Regions from separate parts of the Stenotrophomonas sp. CCNWLW162 genome, predicted to be linked through region 3. Evidence: predicted binding sites of a transcription regulator. Region 3 holds the regulator's gene; each other region holds the start of a gene.
What was found. The regulator FliA, encoded in region 3, starts transcription of late flagellar genes. The targets are predictions, from matches to a motif close to TAAAGTTTNNCNNNCNNNGGCCGATAA.

Region 1 (5,733 bases), on a different contig from region 3:
CAGCCACCACAACTCAGGGGGAACCAGTTCCAGCACGGCGATCAATCAAGGTGGGGGGCGCGACAGCATACGCCTGTCCTGCATCAGCTGACCCGTGCCGCGCGTGGATCAATCCATGCAACCCGGCGACAATGCCGGCATGAGCCGAAAACCCGCCGATCCCTGTCCCTGCGGCCTGGCCGCCGACTACACCGCCTGCTGCGGCCGTTTTCACGCCGGCGAGGCCGCGCCCGATGCCGAGCGCCTGATGCGTTCGCGTTACAGCGCCTACGTGCGGGGTCTGGCCGACTACCTGCGCCAGACCTGGCACCCGGACACGCGTCCGGCCGAGCTGACGCTGGACGATGCGCCGGGCCAGCGCACGCATTGGCTGGGCCTGACCGTGCACGAGCACACCGTTACCGGTGCCGACAGCGCCGACGTCCGCTTCACCGCGCGCTACCGCATCGGCGGCGGCAGCGCGGTGAAGATGACCGAACACAGCCGCTTCCTGCGCATCGACGGCCGCTGGTACTACCTCGACGCGGTCTGAGCCTCAGCCGCCACGCATGGCCAGCACGCGCTGGCCGGCCTGCGCGTGCACCTGGTTGCGGCCCCCGTCCTTGGCCGCGTACAGCGCCTGGTCGGCGGCCTTGACCACCGCCATCGGTCGCCGGTCCACACGACTGTCGGCCAGGCCGATGCTCACCGTCACCTGCACGACCTGGCCGCTGCCACCGCGTCCGCGCTGCTGGCGGCCGGCTTCGTCATCGCGGCTGCGGGTGCTGCGGTCGCGCAGCTGCATGCGGGTGTCCTCGATGCTCTGCCGCAGCGCCTCCACGGCATCCATGCAGGCCGCCGCAGGGCGGTCCAGGAACACCACCGCGAACTCCTCGCCGCCATAGCGGAACGCGCGGCCGCCGTCACCCACCCGCGCCAGCCGCGAGGCTACCAGGCGCAGCACGTCGTCGCCGGTGTCGTGGCCATGGGTATCGTTGAACGATTTGAAGTGGTCTACGTCCACCATCGCGATGCTGTAGGTGCCGCGTGCCCGTTGCAGGGTTTCGTTGAACACGCGGCGCCCCGGCAGGCCGGTCAGTTCGTCGCGGAACGCCATGTGGAAGGATTCCTGCAGCATCGCACCCAGCACCAGCAGCAGGGCGGCGCAGCTCAGCGCCGGCAGCAGCACCGGCTGCAGGAACACCCGCGGCAGCATCCACCACAGGCACAGCATCGCAAGCAGCATCGACGTATGCAGCGGGCGCGGGTGCCGCCAGGCCTGCCAGCCCAGCGCAGCGGTGGCCAGCAGGAACAGCAGCGCCGGCAGTTGTGCCAGCGCGTTCCAGTCGGCCGGAATCCAGCTCCAATGGCGGTTCGACAGCAGGTCGTGCATGCCACGCGGTTGTTGTGCCGCCAGCAGGAGGAAGATCAGAAGCGCGGTGCCACTGGCAATACCACGCAGCAACAGGTCGTGGCGTCGGCGCCCGCGCTCCGGCCACAACGCCAGTCCGGCGAACAACAGCGGCAACCAGGTTGAGATGGCGTGGAAGCGAAGCGGCGTCAGTGCGGTGACATGGCCACTGCGCAGGTAGCCAGCGACATCGTGGTGCAGTAGCGCAAACACCACCGCCACCAGCAGTAGCAGGCACAGCGCGCGCATCTGATGGTAGAGCAGGGCCAGCCCCGCGCCGAGGCAGGCCAGCAGCCAGGGCAGGATGCGCTGGGCGGGACTGGCCACGTCTTCAGCACCCAATGCGGTGCACAGCACCACGGCGACCAGCATGGCGGGCAGCACGAACAGGTAATGCGCAGGCTGGCGGAGCGGATGCAGGGGCAAGCAGGAATTCCAGCGCGGTGACGACGCGGCCGCAGCATTGCCGTTAGCGGCGTTCGTGCCTGCATCTTGAATGCGGGTGGCTTACCCATGTGAACAAAGTGACGCCGAACCATGACATCGCACTCACCGTTCTGCGCCGATGCTGCGCGCATGGACAGCGTACCCGCCGCCGTCGCTGCCCCGCAGCACGATCTCGCCCACCAGTTCGCCCGCATCCGGGCGCGCAGCCTGCAGCTGGCCGCACCGCTCAGTGCCGAGGACGCCATGCTGCAGAGCATGGCCGACGCCAGCCCGAGCAAGTGGCATCTGGCCCATACCACTTGGTTCTTCGAGCGCTTCGTGCTGGCGGGACTCGCCACCACACCGGCGCATGACCCGGCCTGGGACTATCTGTTCAACAGCTACTACAAGAGCATCGGCCCGGCGCATGCGCGGCCGCAGCGTGGGCTGCTGTCGCGACCCTCGCTGCAGCAGGTGCGCGACTACCGGCAGCAGGTCGATGCGCAGGTACAGGCACGCCTGACGGCAGGCGACCTTGATGAGCAGGCGCTGCAGCACCTGCAGCTGGGACTGCAGCATGAGCAGCAGCATCAGGAGCTGCTGCTCACCGACATCAAGCATGCGTTCTGGTGCAATCCGCTGCAGCCGCCGTATCGCGAAGACCTGCAACCCACCGCAAGCAGCGCCGGCGCTCAGGGTTGGATCGAGTCACCCGAGCGCATCGTCACCGTCGGCGCCGCAGCCTGGCCGCAGCAGGCCGCGTTCGCGTACGACAACGAATCGCCAGCGCACCGCGTGCTGCTGCCCGCCCACGCCCTGGCCGAGCGCCCGCTCAGCAATGCCGAATACCTCGCCTTCATCGAGGCCGGTGGTTACCGGGAGCCGCGCTGGTGGCTCAGCGAAGGCTGGGCGCTGCGCGAAGCCGAGGGCTGGCAGCACCCGCTGTACTGGGATGACGCTCTGCAGCGCGAATACACCCTCGGCGGTTGGCGTGAGCTGGATCCGCACGCGCCGGTCTGCCACCTCAGCTACTACGAGGCTGATGCCTGCGCCCGCTGGGCCGGCGCGCGCCTGCCCAGCGAGTTCGAATGGGAAGCGGCTGCGACGTCGCAACCGGTCAGCGGCCACTTCGCAGAGGATGACCACCTGCACCCGCAGGCGGGGCAGGGCAGTGGACTGCGGCAGCTGTTCGGCGATGTATGGGAATGGACCCAATCGGCCTATGGCGCCTACCCCGGCTTCCGCCCATTTGCTGGAAACCTGGGTGAGTACAACGGCAAGTTCATGTGCGGGCAGTGGGTGCTGCGCGGCGGGAGCTGCGCCACGCCGCGCGGACATGTGCGCGCCAGCTACCGCAACTTCTTCATGCCACCGGCGCGCTGGCAGTTCTCTGGGCTGCGCCTGGCCAGGGACCTTACATGAGCACCGTGCATGACGCGCTGCAGGCACTGACCGATCTCACTCCCGGCCGCCAACAGATCCTGGCCGACGCGGTGACCGGGCTCTCACGTTCGCTGCGGCAGCTGCCGTCCAAGTACTTCTACGACGCACGTGGATCGCGCCTGTTCGAGCAGATCACCCAGACCCCCGAGTACTACCCCACGCGCACCGAGCTGGCCCTGCTGAAGCGCGTGCTGCCGGACATTGCCCGCAGCGTCGGCCCGCGCCTGCACGTGGTGGAACTGGGCAGCGGCAGCGGCCGCAAGACCGCGCTGCTGCTGGCCGCCCTGCACGACCCGGTGGCCTACACACCGATCGAAATCTCACGCGCCGCACTGCTGTCCAGCATCGACCATCTGGCCCCGGCGCTGCCCCAGGTCGAGATGCTGCCGGTCTGTGCCGACTTCACCAGCCCTGTGACCGTGCCCATGCCCGAGCGCGAACCCGCGCGACGCCTGTTGTTCTTCCCCGGTTCCACACTGGGCAACTTTGAAGGCGAAGACGCGGTCGCACTGCTGCGCGCGATGCGCCAGACCATGGGCCGTGACGGGCTGGCCCTGGTCGGCATCGACCTGCACAAGGACCCGGCGCTGATCGAAGCGGCCTACAACGATGCGCAGGGTGTCACCGCCGCGTTCACTCTCAACCTGCTGGCCCGGCTCAACCGCGAGATCGGCAGCGACTTCGACCTCGACGGCTTCCGCCACCGCGCCTGCTACAGCACCGCGCGGCTGCGCATCGAGACCGATCTGGTCAGCCGCTGGGCGCAGGATGTGCATCTGGACGGCCGCACTTTCCACTTTGCCGCCGATGAACCGATCCGCGTGGAGTACAGCCACAAGTACACCGACGACAGCTTTGAACAGCTGCTGCAGCAGGCCGGGCTGCAGGTGGTGCAGCGCTGGGATGCCGACGCCCCGGCCTATGGCCTGCGCCTGCTGCGCGCTCTGTAGGACCGATCACCCGCCGGTGCCGCTTCAGGTTCGGCTGCACCGCTGGCCCTAAGATGGCCCTGCACCGGCAACACGGAGGACGCCATGCCCATTCTGATCACGCTCGGCCTGGCCGCCGCCCTCGCCTCGACGCCGGCGCAGCCGACGGCACCCGATCCCGGCCTCGATCCGGCCTTCAGCCGCTGCCTGGCGGGCCTGCAGGCCGCGGCCGCCAGCCAGGGCATCAGTGCCGACCGCTTCAACGAAATCACCGACGGCCTCACCCCGGACCCCAGCGTGCTCGGCCTGCTCGATGCGCAGCCGGAATTCACCACGCCGATCTGGGATTACCTGGCAGCCCTGGTCGATCGCCAGCGCGTTGATGATGGGCGCGCGATGCTGCAGCAGCATCGTGACCTGCTCGATCGCGTGTCCGCACAGTACGGCGTCGATCCGACCACCATCGTCGCCGTATGGGGCGTGGAGAGCGACTATGGCCGCGTGTTCGGCAAGCGCCCGCTGCTGCAGTCCCTGGCCACGCTGTCCTGCGCCGGCCGTCGCCAGGCCTTCTTCCGTGGCGAACTGCTGGCCCTGCTCAAGCTGATCGACCGGGGTGACCTGCAGGCGCAGGGGCTGACTGGTTCCTGGGCCGGCGCGTTCGGCCATACCCAGTTCATGCCCAGCACCTATGCACGCATCGCGGTCGACGGTGACGGCGACGGTCGTCGTGATCTGGTCGGCAGCATTCCCGACGCGCTGGCGTCCACCGCCAACTACCTCAAGCGTGCCGGCTGGCGCAGTGGCGAGCCATGGGGCATGGAGGTCCGTATCCCGGCCGGCTTCAACGCCAGCCAGGCCGGTCGTACCCAACGCCGCGCGCTGGCCGACTGGCGCGCGCAGGGCGTGACCGCGCTGGATGGCAGCGCGCTGGCACCGGCCAACCTCCCGGCCGACGCGCGCGCCGCCCTGCTGCTGCCGGCCGGCAACAAGGGCCCGGCATTGCTGGTGTTCCGCAACTACGACGCGATCTACAGCTACAACGCCGCCGAAAGCTATGCGCTGGCGATCGCGACGCTGGCTGACCAATTGCGTGGCGGCAACGGGTTGGCCACCGCCTGGCCGACCGACGACCCGGGCCTGGGCCGCGATGAGCGCCGCCAACTGCAGACCCTGCTGCTGGCCCGCGGCCACGATATCGGCAGCGCCGATGGCATGATCGGTACGGCCACGCGTCGCGCGATCCAGTCCGAGCAGCAGCGCCTCGGCTGGACCAATGCCGATGGGCGTGCTGGGCAGCGCATCCTGCGCACGCTGCAGGAAGAGGCCGCAGCGGCAGCGCCCAGCGTGCAGAAGGCCTTGCCCCAGGCACGCTGACCGCGACATCATCGCCGCGGTCTTCAAGGAGCGTCATCGCATGCAGTCGAATCCGGACATCAGCAGCGGCCTGTATCACGGGCTGGAGGCCTGGCAGGTGCGAACCGCCAATGCCACGGCGGTCATCAGCGTGTTCGGTGGACAGCTGCTGTCGTTCATTCCGGAAGGGCA
Region 2 (5,733 bases), on a different contig from region 3:
GAGCAACGTGCAGCGCGCGCGTACCAGCGGCATGGAAGGCAACCTGAACGTCCGCTTCGGCGAGCACTGGCGCTGGCGCACCTCGGCGACCTGGATGAAGGAAGCCAAGAACCTGACCACCGGCAGGAACCTGATCGATACCCCGGAGTTCTCGGGCTACTCGTCGCTGGACTGGACGCCCAACACGACGTTCTCCAGCAGCCTGTCGGCGCAGTACACCGGCAAGCAGACCGGCACGGCGACGACCTTCCTCAAGGCCTACACCCTGTATGACCTGACCGCCGCCTGGAACGTCAACGAGGTACTGACCCTGCGTGGTGGCGTCAGCAACCTGGCCGACAAGAAGCTGTACGCGGAAGGCTCCACCGACTACTTCGTGGCCGGGCGCAGTTACTTCCTGAGCATGACCGCGCGCTTCTGACCGGCGACGCGCGCCGCGATCGCGCTGGCGGCTGGCCAGCGCGATCGGCGGTGTTGCGGGTTACTCGCTTTCCAGCGCGGCCGGTGCCGCGTTCTGCGTGGCCGCCGTGCGCGCACGGTCCATTGCCACCGCCAGTTGCTGGCGTGCGAGCAGTTGTTGTGCCTGCACCACTTCAGGTGTCGGCAGGAGCACCGGTCCCGGTGCGTTTTCCGGTGTAGCAGGTGTGGTCATGCAACCTCCATGGACATCCCGCCGCTGCCCGGAATCAGCTGGGGCGGCGGCGGAACTGCGCACCCTATCCTAAAAACAAGGCGGATGGGTGACGGTGCGGCGCCCCGCCGCAGACCTGCACATGCTGGGCGCGTCACATTTTTGACGGTTGAGGGTAGTTTCCTGAACCGGCGGCCTCGTATCATGTAATCGTTTTCCTACAAGGACGTAATCGTCAATGAACGCAGTCGACCTCACCCGCTTCAGCCCGAAGTGGCAGTTCCGCTTCAACTTCTTCCAGCAGCACGGTGCTCCCAAGGAGCCGGGATTCAAACACGCCTGGAAGGCGCTGTCCTTCGGCGACCGCCTGAAGATCAACATCAACTTCTTCGCGTTCTTCTTCGGCTTCATCTACCTGCTCATCCTGGGGATGTGGCGCAAGGCGCTGGTGGTGATCGGCATCGGCATCGTGCTGGGCATCGTCTCCCTGTTCCTGCCGGATGTCGTTGCGCGTCCACTGTTCATTGCCATGAACTTCCTGGTCGCCGCCAGCACCAACTACAGCTACTACCTGGAGCAGGTGAAGGGCAAAGCCAGCTGGAACCCCTTCGAAGGCATGTTCTGAACGATTGCGATTGCCGGACCCGGTACCGGCATGCCAGCAAGCTGAAACAAGGACGCCCGGCTTTTGCCGGGCGTCTTCATTTGTGCCAGCCGCGGCTCAGGCCGCGTAGCGTGCCGCGGCTACCGGCTCGGCCTGCAGCCGGAAGCGCGATACCGCCACCGCCAGCTGCTCGGCCTGTTCTTCCATCGCCCGCGCTGCGGCGCTGGCTTCCTCCACCAGCGCAGCGTTCTGCTGGGTGGTCTCGTCCATCTGCACCACGGTCTGGTTGACCTGCTCGATGCCCGCCGACTGCTCGCGCGACGCCGCCGAGATCTCGGCCATGATCTCGTTGACCCGGCCGACCTGGCCAACGATCTCCTGCATGGTGCGTCCGGCGCCGTGTACCAGCTGCGCTCCGGCACCGACCTGTGCCACCGATGCGTCGATCAGCCCCTTGATCTCCTTGGCAGCACCCGCCGAACGCTGGGCCAGCGCGCGCACTTCACTGGCGACCACAGCGAAGCCACGGCCCTGCTCACCGGCGCGTGCTGCCTCCACTGCCGCGTTCAGTGCCAGGATGTTGGTCTGGAAGGCGATGCCATCGATCACCGAAATGATCTCGGCAATGCGCTGCGAGGAGGCCTCGATCTGCTCCATGGTCTGCACCACCTGGCTGACCACCTGGCCACCTTCACTGGCGACACCTGCAGCGGAGCCCGCCAGGGTATTGGCCTGCAGCGCGTGGTCGGCGTTCTGACGCACGGTGGAGGTCAGTTCTTCCATCGAAGCGGCGGTTTCTTCCAGATTCGCCGCCTGCTGCTCGGTGCGGCGTGACAGGTCACTGTTGCCGGCGGCAATCTCACCGGCGGCCAGGCGGATGCTGGCGGCCGACTGCTGGATCTGGCCAACGATCCGGGTCAGCTGCTGCACGGTGCTGTTGGCATCGTCGCGCATCACCGCGAACACCCCATGGAAGTCACCCTGCATGCGCGCGCTCAGATCGCCGGCGGCGATCGCGCGCAGCAGCGTCGACAGCTCGGCCAGGTTGTGGTCGCTGACCTCCATCATGGTATTGAGGGTTTCGACCATGCGGCGGAAATCGTGGTCGAAGCGCAGGGCGTCGCCGCGCACCGCGAAGTCACCGGCAGCGGCTGCAGCAGCCAGCTGCTGGATCTGATCGTTGATCGCCGCCAGATTGCTCTTGGTGGTGGCCATCGCGGCGCTGAACACTGCCTTCTCGCCCGGCAATGCTTCCATGTCCACGCTGAGGTCACCCACTGCGTAGCGCTGCATCACCTCGACCAGGCGCTGGGTGACCGCATTGCTGGAGGCTACCAGCTGGTTGCTGTCGGCCACCATGCGGCCGTACTCGCCGGGGAATACAGAGGCGTCCATGCGGTAGCTGAGCTCGCCGGCATCGTGGCGACGCGCCATTTCGGACTGCGCGGCCATCACCGACTGCAGCTGGCCGCGCATGCCCTGCATCGCCTCCAGCAGGCGCCCCACTTCGTCATTGCTGCGCGTCGGCAGCGCACTGTCCAGCTTGCCCGCGGCGACATCGCCGGCTACGCGCACCGCTTCGGCCAGCGGCCGGATCGCCAGGCGGCGCAGCAGCACGTAGACACCCGCACTGAGGGTCAAGGCGGCCACCACACCGACCAGCAAGGTCAGCCACAGCAGCTGGCGCGCCTCTGCCACGATCACCGCATGCGGCATCACCACGCCCAGTGCGAAGCGCTGCGGGGCATCGCCCACGCGCAGCGGTACGTACACACGCACGTTGCCGGCCGCATCCGGGGTGAAGGCTTCGAAGCGGCGGTCGGCGGCGATGTCGGCCAGCATGCTGCGGGTCAGTGCATCGCTGCGCGGCTTGCCGATTTCAGCGGGATTGGCCGAAGCCAGCACCACGCCATTGGGCGAGAGCAGCTCGACGCGGCCGGCGCCCATCGGCTTCAGCGTGGCCAGGTGCTTCTGCAGCGCGGCCAGCGAGAAGTCGACGGTAAACACGCCGAGGAACGTACCGTTTTCGACGATCGGCGTACTCAGCGTGCTCATCAGCACCTGCTGGCCGCCGATGTCATAGGCGTAGGGCTCGCTCACCTTCGCCAGCTTGTCGCGGCTGGGTACCATGTACCAGTCGCCGGAGCCGCTGGCGGTCTCGGTGTAGTCGGTCATCGTCGACTGCTGCGGCGTGCCATCGTGCCAGGCCCAGTAGCTCATGTAGCGACCTGTGGCATCGTGCGCCTCGGTGTTGACGAACTCGGCATCCTTGCCATCGAAGGCATCAGCTTCCCACATGGTGCTCTTGCCCAGCCATTCCGGATGGGTACGCAGCTGTTCGCCGAGCACCGCCGCCAGGCTGGCGCGATCGGGCACGTCGCCACGGGCACGCTGGGCCAGCACGCTTTCAACCATGGCATCGTTGCTGGCGAAAGCCGTGCCGAGGTCGGCCGCGACCTGGCGTGCCTCGGCGGTGGCTTCGCTGGCCATGGTCTGGCGCGAGGCATTGACCAGGCTGGCGCTGGCCTGGCGATAGATCAGGAACGCGGTCAGGCCGAAGCACAGCAGCGCGATCACGGCGGTGCCGAGCATCAGCTTGTGGGCGATGCTGCCCGGGCGGCGGGCGGCGACGGAGCGGGAAGAAGGCATGGAAGGATCCGCAAGGCAGTTCAGGACGACCGGCACCGCGAGGGCACCGCGCAGGCGCGCGATCCATCGCGCAGGCCACCGGTCGCCGGGCCGGGCCCAGCACAGGAAGCGCACCGGGTTAGCGGCCGCCCGCCAACGAGGTTGAGGCGGCCGTCCTGCACATTGCTGAACGTACTCAGGGTCGGGTCAGGAACCCGCCCTGCTGCCGCCCTATTCGGCCACGCGGTCCTTGATCCATTCCGCCCGCGGCAGCACTTCGATGCTGCCAGCCGCGTACTGCTGCAAGACATCGTCCGGGCCGAAGCGCGGCTGCCACCCCAACGCCCGCCGCATACGGGCACTGTCGTAGACGCGATCGATGCTCAGCGGCAGCGGCCAACGGCGGCGTTCGAACTCGGCCAGCAGCTGTGGCGCGCGCCGGGCCAGCACGTTGCGCGGCTGGGTGGCCAGCTCCAGGCAGTCCTCGCGCCGGAACGGGGTCGGTGCACAGGCGAGATAGCGGGCGAAGGCAGCGCCTTCATCCAGCAGCAGCGCGGCGTGCGCGCTGGCCACGTCGCGCGCGTCGATGCCACGGTGCAGGCGGAACATCGCCATGCGCTCGGGCGGTTCCGGGAAGCAACGGCCCATGCGCAGCACGCGCACACTGAAATCCGGCGCGGTTGCAGCTTCGGCCAGGGCCTCTGCCTGCAGCTTGGTGCGATGGTAGATGGTGCGCGGCAGGGGCTCGGTGTCCTCGTCGATCCAGCGGCAGCCGCCGGCCACCACCGCGTGACCGTACAGGGCGGTGGTGCTGGTCAGCACGAAGCGCCGTGCACCGGCCTCGCGCGCGGCCTGCAGCAGGTGTGCGGTGGCGTCCACGTTGATCTGCTGGAACACCGCATCCGGCACCAGCCCGACGTGCGGGGCATGCAGCGCCGCGGTATGGATGACCGCGTCGACACCCTGCACCGCCCGCGTGACCGCCTGACGATCGGTGACATCGGCAATGATGCGCGTAGTGGCGAACGGACTGCGATCCAGCCCCACCACTTCATGGGCCGCCGCCAACGCGCCGAAGATCGCGCGCCCGATCCGCCCGGAACTGCCGGTCAACAGAATCTTCATTGAGTCCATTCACTCGAAGCGCCCGGGAACTACCGGGATGCATCGATTCTAGGCACGCTGCATGTCGTCTGCGATAGGGCATGGTTGCAATTGTGCGTTCATCTTGACGACGCCGGCATGGCCAACAACTGACGGGCGACGAACAGTGGATCGTCACCACCGGCGACGTCGGGCCTGACACCGGTGCGCTCCCAGTTGCCACCGGTGCGGAGATTGATCGGTTGCCGGTCCGGAATGCTGATCTGATAGCCATCCGGCAGCAGCACAGGATCATCGAACATATGTGCGGCACCGCCACTGCGGCTGCCAACGATGCGCGCGCGACCCAGCGCCTGCAACGAAAAGGCGACATATTCGGCAGCCGAGCCGGTGCGGCGGTCGATCAGTACCACCAGCGGCTTCAGGTACGCCGGCAGGCTCGCCGGTGGCAACGGCACCGGGGTACGTCGGCCACGCTGCTCCAGTGCCTGCACCTGGGTGATGTTCGCATCCAGCAAGGTACGCACCAGCAGGTCGGCGCTGCCGTCATCACCGCCGCCGTTCTGGCGCAGATCCAGCACCAGCCCATCGGTGTCGGCCAGCAGGGTGAAGGCAGCAGACAGCTTCGGCCTGGCCAGGTCGAGCGGATAGAAAGTGCTCAGCCGCAGGTAACCGATATTGCCCTCCAGCACCTTTACCTCGCGCACGCCTGCACCGTTGCTGCGGGCGTCGGCGCGCCAGGCCATCAGCCAATCGTCCTGTCCGG
Region 3 (5,733 bases):
CATTCCGATCCGCCAGCTGCGCAAGATCGCCGAAGCGCTGGTCGAACACGCGCCCAGCAGCCAGGACCCGGCCGTGCTGACTGCCGCCGTGCGCACCGCACTGGGCCGCTTCATCGTGCAGGAGATCGCCGGAATGTCGGCCGAGCTGCCGGTGTTCACGCTCAACCCACAATTGGAACGTGTCTTGCAGGAGTCCACGCAGGGCAACGGCGCCGCGCTGGAACCCGGACTCGCTGAGCGACTGCACCAGAGCCTGGCCGAATGTGTCAGCAAGCAGGAAGCCCGCAACGAGCCCGCGGTCGTGCTGGTACCCGGCCCGGTGCGCGCCGCGCTGGCCCGCCTGGTCCGCCACAGCGTTCCGTCGCTGTCGGTCCTGGCCTACAGCGAGGTGCCGGAGGACAAGCGCCTGAAGCTGGTCGGAACGATCAGCTGACGCCGCCCTCCGATGCGCCAGAAAACAGACACCACTTTCGAACCAACGCAACAGACAGATACCAAGGGGAACCCGCACCGTGCAGACCACCGACCACCCGAGTTCTCCGACCGCCACCCCGCCGTCTTCGTCCCGTGACCACAGCATGAAAATCAAACGATTCGTTGCCGCCGACATGCGCTCGGCCATGAACCTGGTGCGCAAGGAACATGGTCCTGACGCCGTGATCCTGTCCAACCGCCGGATCGAGGAAGGCATCGAGATCGTTGCCGCCGCCAACTACGACGAGAGCGCCGTGCAGCGTGCACTGGAAGCCTCGCGTCGTGACATCGCCCCGCCGCCGGTACCAAAGCCGCGCAATGCCGCCGACGCGGTGATCGCTGCAGTGACCCGTCGCCGCAGTGCCACCCCGGCACCGGAACCGGTGGCTGCGACCACCTCGGCCGTTGCCGCGCTGGCCCGCGCCGCCGTCGGTGCCACCGGCCGCACCCTGGACAGCGCCGACGAGATCGTGCCGACCCGCGGCAGCACCGGCTTCGCCGCAACCCTGGCGCGTGCTGCCGTCAACGAACCGGCGCGTGCGGAACAGGCCTTCGGCCCGTTCGCAGACGCCGTCGCCGACGCTGTCGCTGCACCCGCCGTGATCATCCCGGCCAACCGTGCGCGCTTCCAGATCGATCCGCCGCATGCCGAGCATCAGCAAAGCCCGGCCCCGGCCGTGGCGGTGCAGCCGCCGCCGCTGCCGCTGCCGGCCAGCGTTGTGGCCGACGCGCAGTCGCAGACCTTCGCCGACGAACCGTCGATGGCGGACGCAACCATCGACACCGCCCCGGAACCGACCCTTGCACCAGCCCCGGTGCTGACCGTGGTCGCCCAGGACGATGCCGAGATCCGACAGCTGCGCCAGGAAGTGGCCGGCATGCGCCAGGTGATCGAGCGCGAGATGAACCGCTTCACCGACGAGCGCCTGCGTGGCTGCCCGGTGCGCGCCACTGCACTGGACCTGATGGACGAGTACGGCTTCGACGCCGGCCTGACCCGCGACGTGGCCATGCAGATCCCGCTGGAGACCGATGCGCACCGCGGCCGCGGCCTGATGCTCGGGCTGATCTCGCGCAAGCTGCCGATCGCTCCGGTCGACCCGCTGGAGGAAGGCGGCGTGATCGCTCTCGTCGGCCCGACCGGCGCCGGCAAGACCACCACCATCGCCAAGCTGGCCTCGCGCTTCGCCGAGAAGCACGCCCCGCGCGATGTCGCCCTGGTCACCACCGACACCACCCGCATCGGTGCCCGCGAGCAGCTGTACGGTTACGGCCGCCAGCTCGGCATCGCGGTGCATGAGGCCAACAGCGGCACCGACCTGGACCAGCTGCTGGAACGCCTGAAGGACTACAAGCTGGTGCTGATCGACACCGCCGGCCTGGGCCCGCGCGACCGTGCCCTGGCCGCCCAGCTGCAGTGGCTGCGTGCCGCCCGCCAGGTCCGCACCCTGCTGGTGCTTCCAGCCAACACCAGCTTCGGCGACATGGACGAGGTGGTCCGCCGCTTCGGCGCGGCCAACCTGCAGGGCCTGGTGCTGAGCAAGCTGGACGAAACCGGCCGCTTCGGCAACGCCCTGTCGGTGGCCGTGGACCACGCCCTGCCGATCACCTGGGTGACCGACGGCCAGGACGTTCCGGAGGACCTGCACCGGGCCAGTGCAGCCAATCTCGTACTTCGCCTTGAAGATTTGCGCCGCGCGGCCGATATGCCCTGCAACCCGGAGTTGAACCATGCCGTCGCGTGAGTACGCCAAGCTGACCAAGACCTTCCCGCTGTCGGCCACCCGCAGCGAGCCGCTCGGCCCTGTGCGCACCATTGCGGTCACTGGCGGCAAGGGCGGCGTGGGCAAGACGAATGTGTCCGCCAACCTGGCCGTGGCGCTGGCCGGCATGGGCAAGCGCACGCTGCTGCTGGACGCCGACCTCGGCCTGGCCAACATCGACGTGATCCTGGGACTGAACCCCACCTTTACCCTGGCCGATCTGGTCGCCGGCCGCTGCTCGCTGGATGACGTCATCGTCGAAGGCCCGAACGGCGTGCTGGTGGTCCCTGCCGCGTCCGGCCGCCGCCACATGGCCGAGCTGGCCCCGGCCGAGCACGTCGGCCTGGTCAACGTGTTCTCCGAGCTGGAACGCGAGCTGGACATCATGGTGGTGGACACCGCCGCCGGCATCAACGATGGCGTACTGACCTTCTGCCAGGCCGCACAGGACACCGTGGTGGTGGTCTGTGACGAGCCGGCCTCGATCACCGACGCCTACGCACTGATCAAGGTGCTGTCGCGCGAGCGTGGCGTGGACCGCATCCAGGTGGTGGCCAACATGGTGCGCGACCCCAACGAGGGCCGCGTGCTGTACGAAAAGCTGACCCGTGTCTGCGAGAAGTTCCTCGCCGATGTCTCGCTGAACTACCTCGGCTGCGTTCCGCAGGACGATTGGCTGCGCCTGTCGGTGCAGCGCCAGCAGCCGGTGGTGAAGGCCTATCCGTCCAGCCCGGCCGCGCTGGCGATCACCGAGATCGCGCGCCGTACCGCGCGCTGGCAGGCGCCGACCGAACCGCGTGGCGGCGTCGAATTCTTCCTCGAACGCATCCTCAAGCAGCGTGGGGTGACGGCATGAAAGGCGCAGCCCAGTACAGGGAAGTGCAGCGCTCGGCGGCGAACGAAGTCATCGCCCAGCATTCGGACCTGGTGCGGCGCATCGCCCACCATCTGGCTGCGCGCCTACCCGCCAGCGTCGAGGTCGATGACCTGATCCAGGCCGGCATGATGGGCCTGATCGAAGCCTCGCGCAGCTACGACGCCGACCAGGGCGCCTCGTTCGAGACCTATGCGTCGATCCGCATCCGCGGCTCGATGATCGACGAGATCCGCCGTGGCGACTGGGTGCCCCGCTCAGTGCACCGCCGCGCTCGTGATGCCGCCGCCACCATCCGCCGCCTGGAGCAGAGCAGCGGCCGCGCCGCCAGCGCCACCGAAGTGGCCGCGGCGATGGAAATGCCGCTGCCCGAATACCTGCGGTTGATGGAAGACGCCGCACGTGGCCAGGTGCTGAGCCTGGAGTCGCGCATCGAAGACCAGGGCGAGCTGGACACCGTCACCCAGGGCGGCCCGACCCCGCAGCAGGTACTGGAACGCGGCGAGTTCGGCCGCGAGCTGGGCAAGGCGATCGGCCACCTGCCCGAGCGCGAGCAGCTGGTGCTGTCGCTCTACTACGAGCAGGAGCTGAACCTGAAGGAGATCGGCGCGGTGCTTGGCGTAAGTGAATCGCGGGTCTGCCAGATCCACGGCCAGGCAGTGCTGCGCCTGCGTGGTCGACTGAAGATTTTCGAGGCGGCGGACGCCGGCCTCGAAGAATGAACATGCCCGAGGCGGCTGCCCCCGGCCGCCCGGACTGAACAACAAAGGAACTCTGCTTTGAACAAGAACATGCGCATCCTGATCGTCGACGACTTCTCGACCATGCGTCGGATCGTCAAGAACCTGCTGGGCGATCTGGGCTTCACCAATACCGCCGAAGCCGAGGACGGGCATGCCGCGCTGTCGCTGCTGCAGAGCCAGCCGTTCGATTTCGTGGTCACCGACTGGAACATGCCGGTGATGACCGGCATCGAACTGCTCAAGGCGATCCGCGCCGATGCCAAGCTGAAGACACTGCCGGTGCTTATGGTGACGGCCGAAGCCAAGCGCGAGCAGATCATCGAAGCCGCCCAGAGCGGCGTGAACGGCTACATCATCAAGCCGTTCACCGCGCAGACCCTGGAAGAGAAGCTCGGCAAGATCTTCGAACGCCTGGCGGCCAGCGCCTGATGGATACCACGGTCGACAGGAACGCCCTCGCCCTGCGCCTTCAGGAAGCCCTGGACGCACTCGAGTCCGGTGACGAAGCCGCGTGGCGGCAGCGCATCGACGGGCTGGTCGCACTGCGCACGCAGCCGATGATGAGCGGCCTTTCGCGGCTGGCCCGCGAGCTGGGACAGGCGCTGGGTGAGCTGCCGACCGTGCCTGACGAAGCCGGCGAACTGGACGACGCCTGCGCGCGTCTGGACCACGTGGTGGCGATGACCGAACAGGCCACCCACCGCACCCTGGACCTGGCCGAGGAATGCCGCAGCCTGACCGAACAGCTGCGCGCCGAAGGCCTGCAGCCTGGCCAGGACGCGCAGCTCGAGCGCATCCGCCACAACCTGACCGAGATCGCTCTGACCCAGAGCTACCAGGACCTGACCGGGCAGATCATCCGTCGCGTGGTCGGCATCGTGCGCCGCGTGCACGAAGGCTTCGGCGCACTCGGCCTGCCGCCGGAACAGCATCGCTCCGACCCGGAACTGGCCGGACCGGCACTGAAGGGACTGGACCGCCACGCGGTCTCGCAGAACGACGCCGACGACCTGTTGTCGGATCTGGGGCTGTAAGCATGAGCGCGGTATCCGACGACATCACTGCCGATTTCATCATCGAGGCGCAGGAAATCCTGGATCGCCTGGGCGAACAGCTGGTGTCGCTGGAGCAGGCACCCCAGGACGGCGACCAGCTCAATGCGGTGTTCCGCGGCTACCACACGCTGAAGGGTGGCGCCGGCTTCCTTGGCGTGACGGCCATGGTTGAACTGTGCCACGCCGCCGAAGAAGCCCTCGGCGCCGCGCGCGCCGGCCAGGCGGTGCTGCAGGCCCACCATTTCGATGCCGCCCAGCAATCGCTGGATTACCTGCAGTCGATGCTGGATGCGGTGTCCTCGGGTACCGAACCGGGCTACGCGCCCCCCGAGCTGATCGCGCAGTTCGATGTACACGGTGGCGCCACCGCCCCGGCGGCCGCCGCTGCGCCCGCCGCCGGTGGCAGTGACCTGATCACCGACGATGAGTTCGAGGCCCTGCTCGACCAGCTGCACGGCGGCAAAGCCCCGACCGCGGTCGCACCGGCGAAGAAGGCCGACGACGGCCTGATCAGCGAAGACGAGTTCGAAGCCCTGCTCGACCAGCTGCACGGTGGCGCCGCACCCGGCACCAAACCGGTCGCCGCAGTGCCGGCGGCACCGCCCGCGCCACGCCCAGCCGCACCCGCACCGGCGGCCAAGCCGCCCGCCAAGCCACTGGCCGAAGCCGAGCACACCGTGCGCGTGGATACCAAGCGCCTGGATGCGATCGTCAACCTGATCGGCGAACTGGTGCTGTCACGCAATCGCTTGAAGACCCTGCGTGCGCGCCTGCGCGACGAGGAGCTGGACCGTGCGGTATCCACGCTGGACATCGCCACCGCA

Region 1: the regulator FliA is predicted to act here: its motif matches at 1,860-1,886, upstream of V9K93_RS18575 (GGDEF domain-containing protein).
Region 2: the regulator FliA is predicted to act here: its motif matches at 4,003-4,029, upstream of V9K93_RS06380 (methyl-accepting chemotaxis protein).

The regions. Positions count from the first base shown of each region.
Region 1 covers NZ_JBBCBL010000008.1:139,400-145,132, forward strand. The annotation lists gene V9K93_RS18565 (sulfite exporter TauE/SafE family protein) at 1-36, opposite strand, end outside; gene V9K93_RS18570 (YchJ family protein) at 140-532, shown strand; gene V9K93_RS18575 (GGDEF domain-containing protein) at 536-1,816, opposite strand; gene egtB (ergothioneine biosynthesis protein EgtB) at 1,967-3,238, shown strand; gene egtD (L-histidine N(alpha)-methyltransferase) at 3,235-4,209, shown strand; gene V9K93_RS18590 (lytic murein transglycosylase) at 4,294-5,562, shown strand; gene V9K93_RS18595 (D-hexose-6-phosphate mutarotase) at 5,603-5,733, shown strand, end outside.
Region 2 covers NZ_JBBCBL010000002.1:299,178-304,910, forward strand. The annotation lists gene V9K93_RS06365 (TonB-dependent receptor domain-containing protein) at 1-421, shown strand, start outside; gene V9K93_RS06370 (hypothetical protein) at 482-652, opposite strand; gene V9K93_RS06375 (DUF2628 domain-containing protein) at 870-1,256, shown strand; gene V9K93_RS06380 (methyl-accepting chemotaxis protein) at 1,353-3,884, opposite strand; gene V9K93_RS06385 (NAD-dependent epimerase/dehydratase family protein) at 4,095-4,988, opposite strand; gene V9K93_RS06390 (S41 family peptidase) at 5,087-5,733, opposite strand, start outside.
Region 3 covers NZ_JBBCBL010000003.1:259,214-264,946, forward strand. The annotation lists gene flhA (flagellar biosynthesis protein FlhA) at 1-433, shown strand, start outside; gene flhF (flagellar biosynthesis GTPase FlhF) at 579-2,219, shown strand; gene V9K93_RS10060 (MinD/ParA family ATP-binding protein) at 2,206-3,093, shown strand; gene V9K93_RS10065 (RNA polymerase sigma factor FliA) at 3,090-3,833, shown strand; gene cheY (chemotaxis response regulator CheY) at 3,891-4,283, shown strand; gene V9K93_RS10075 (protein phosphatase CheZ) at 4,283-4,888, shown strand; gene V9K93_RS10080 (chemotaxis protein CheA) at 4,891-5,733, shown strand, end outside.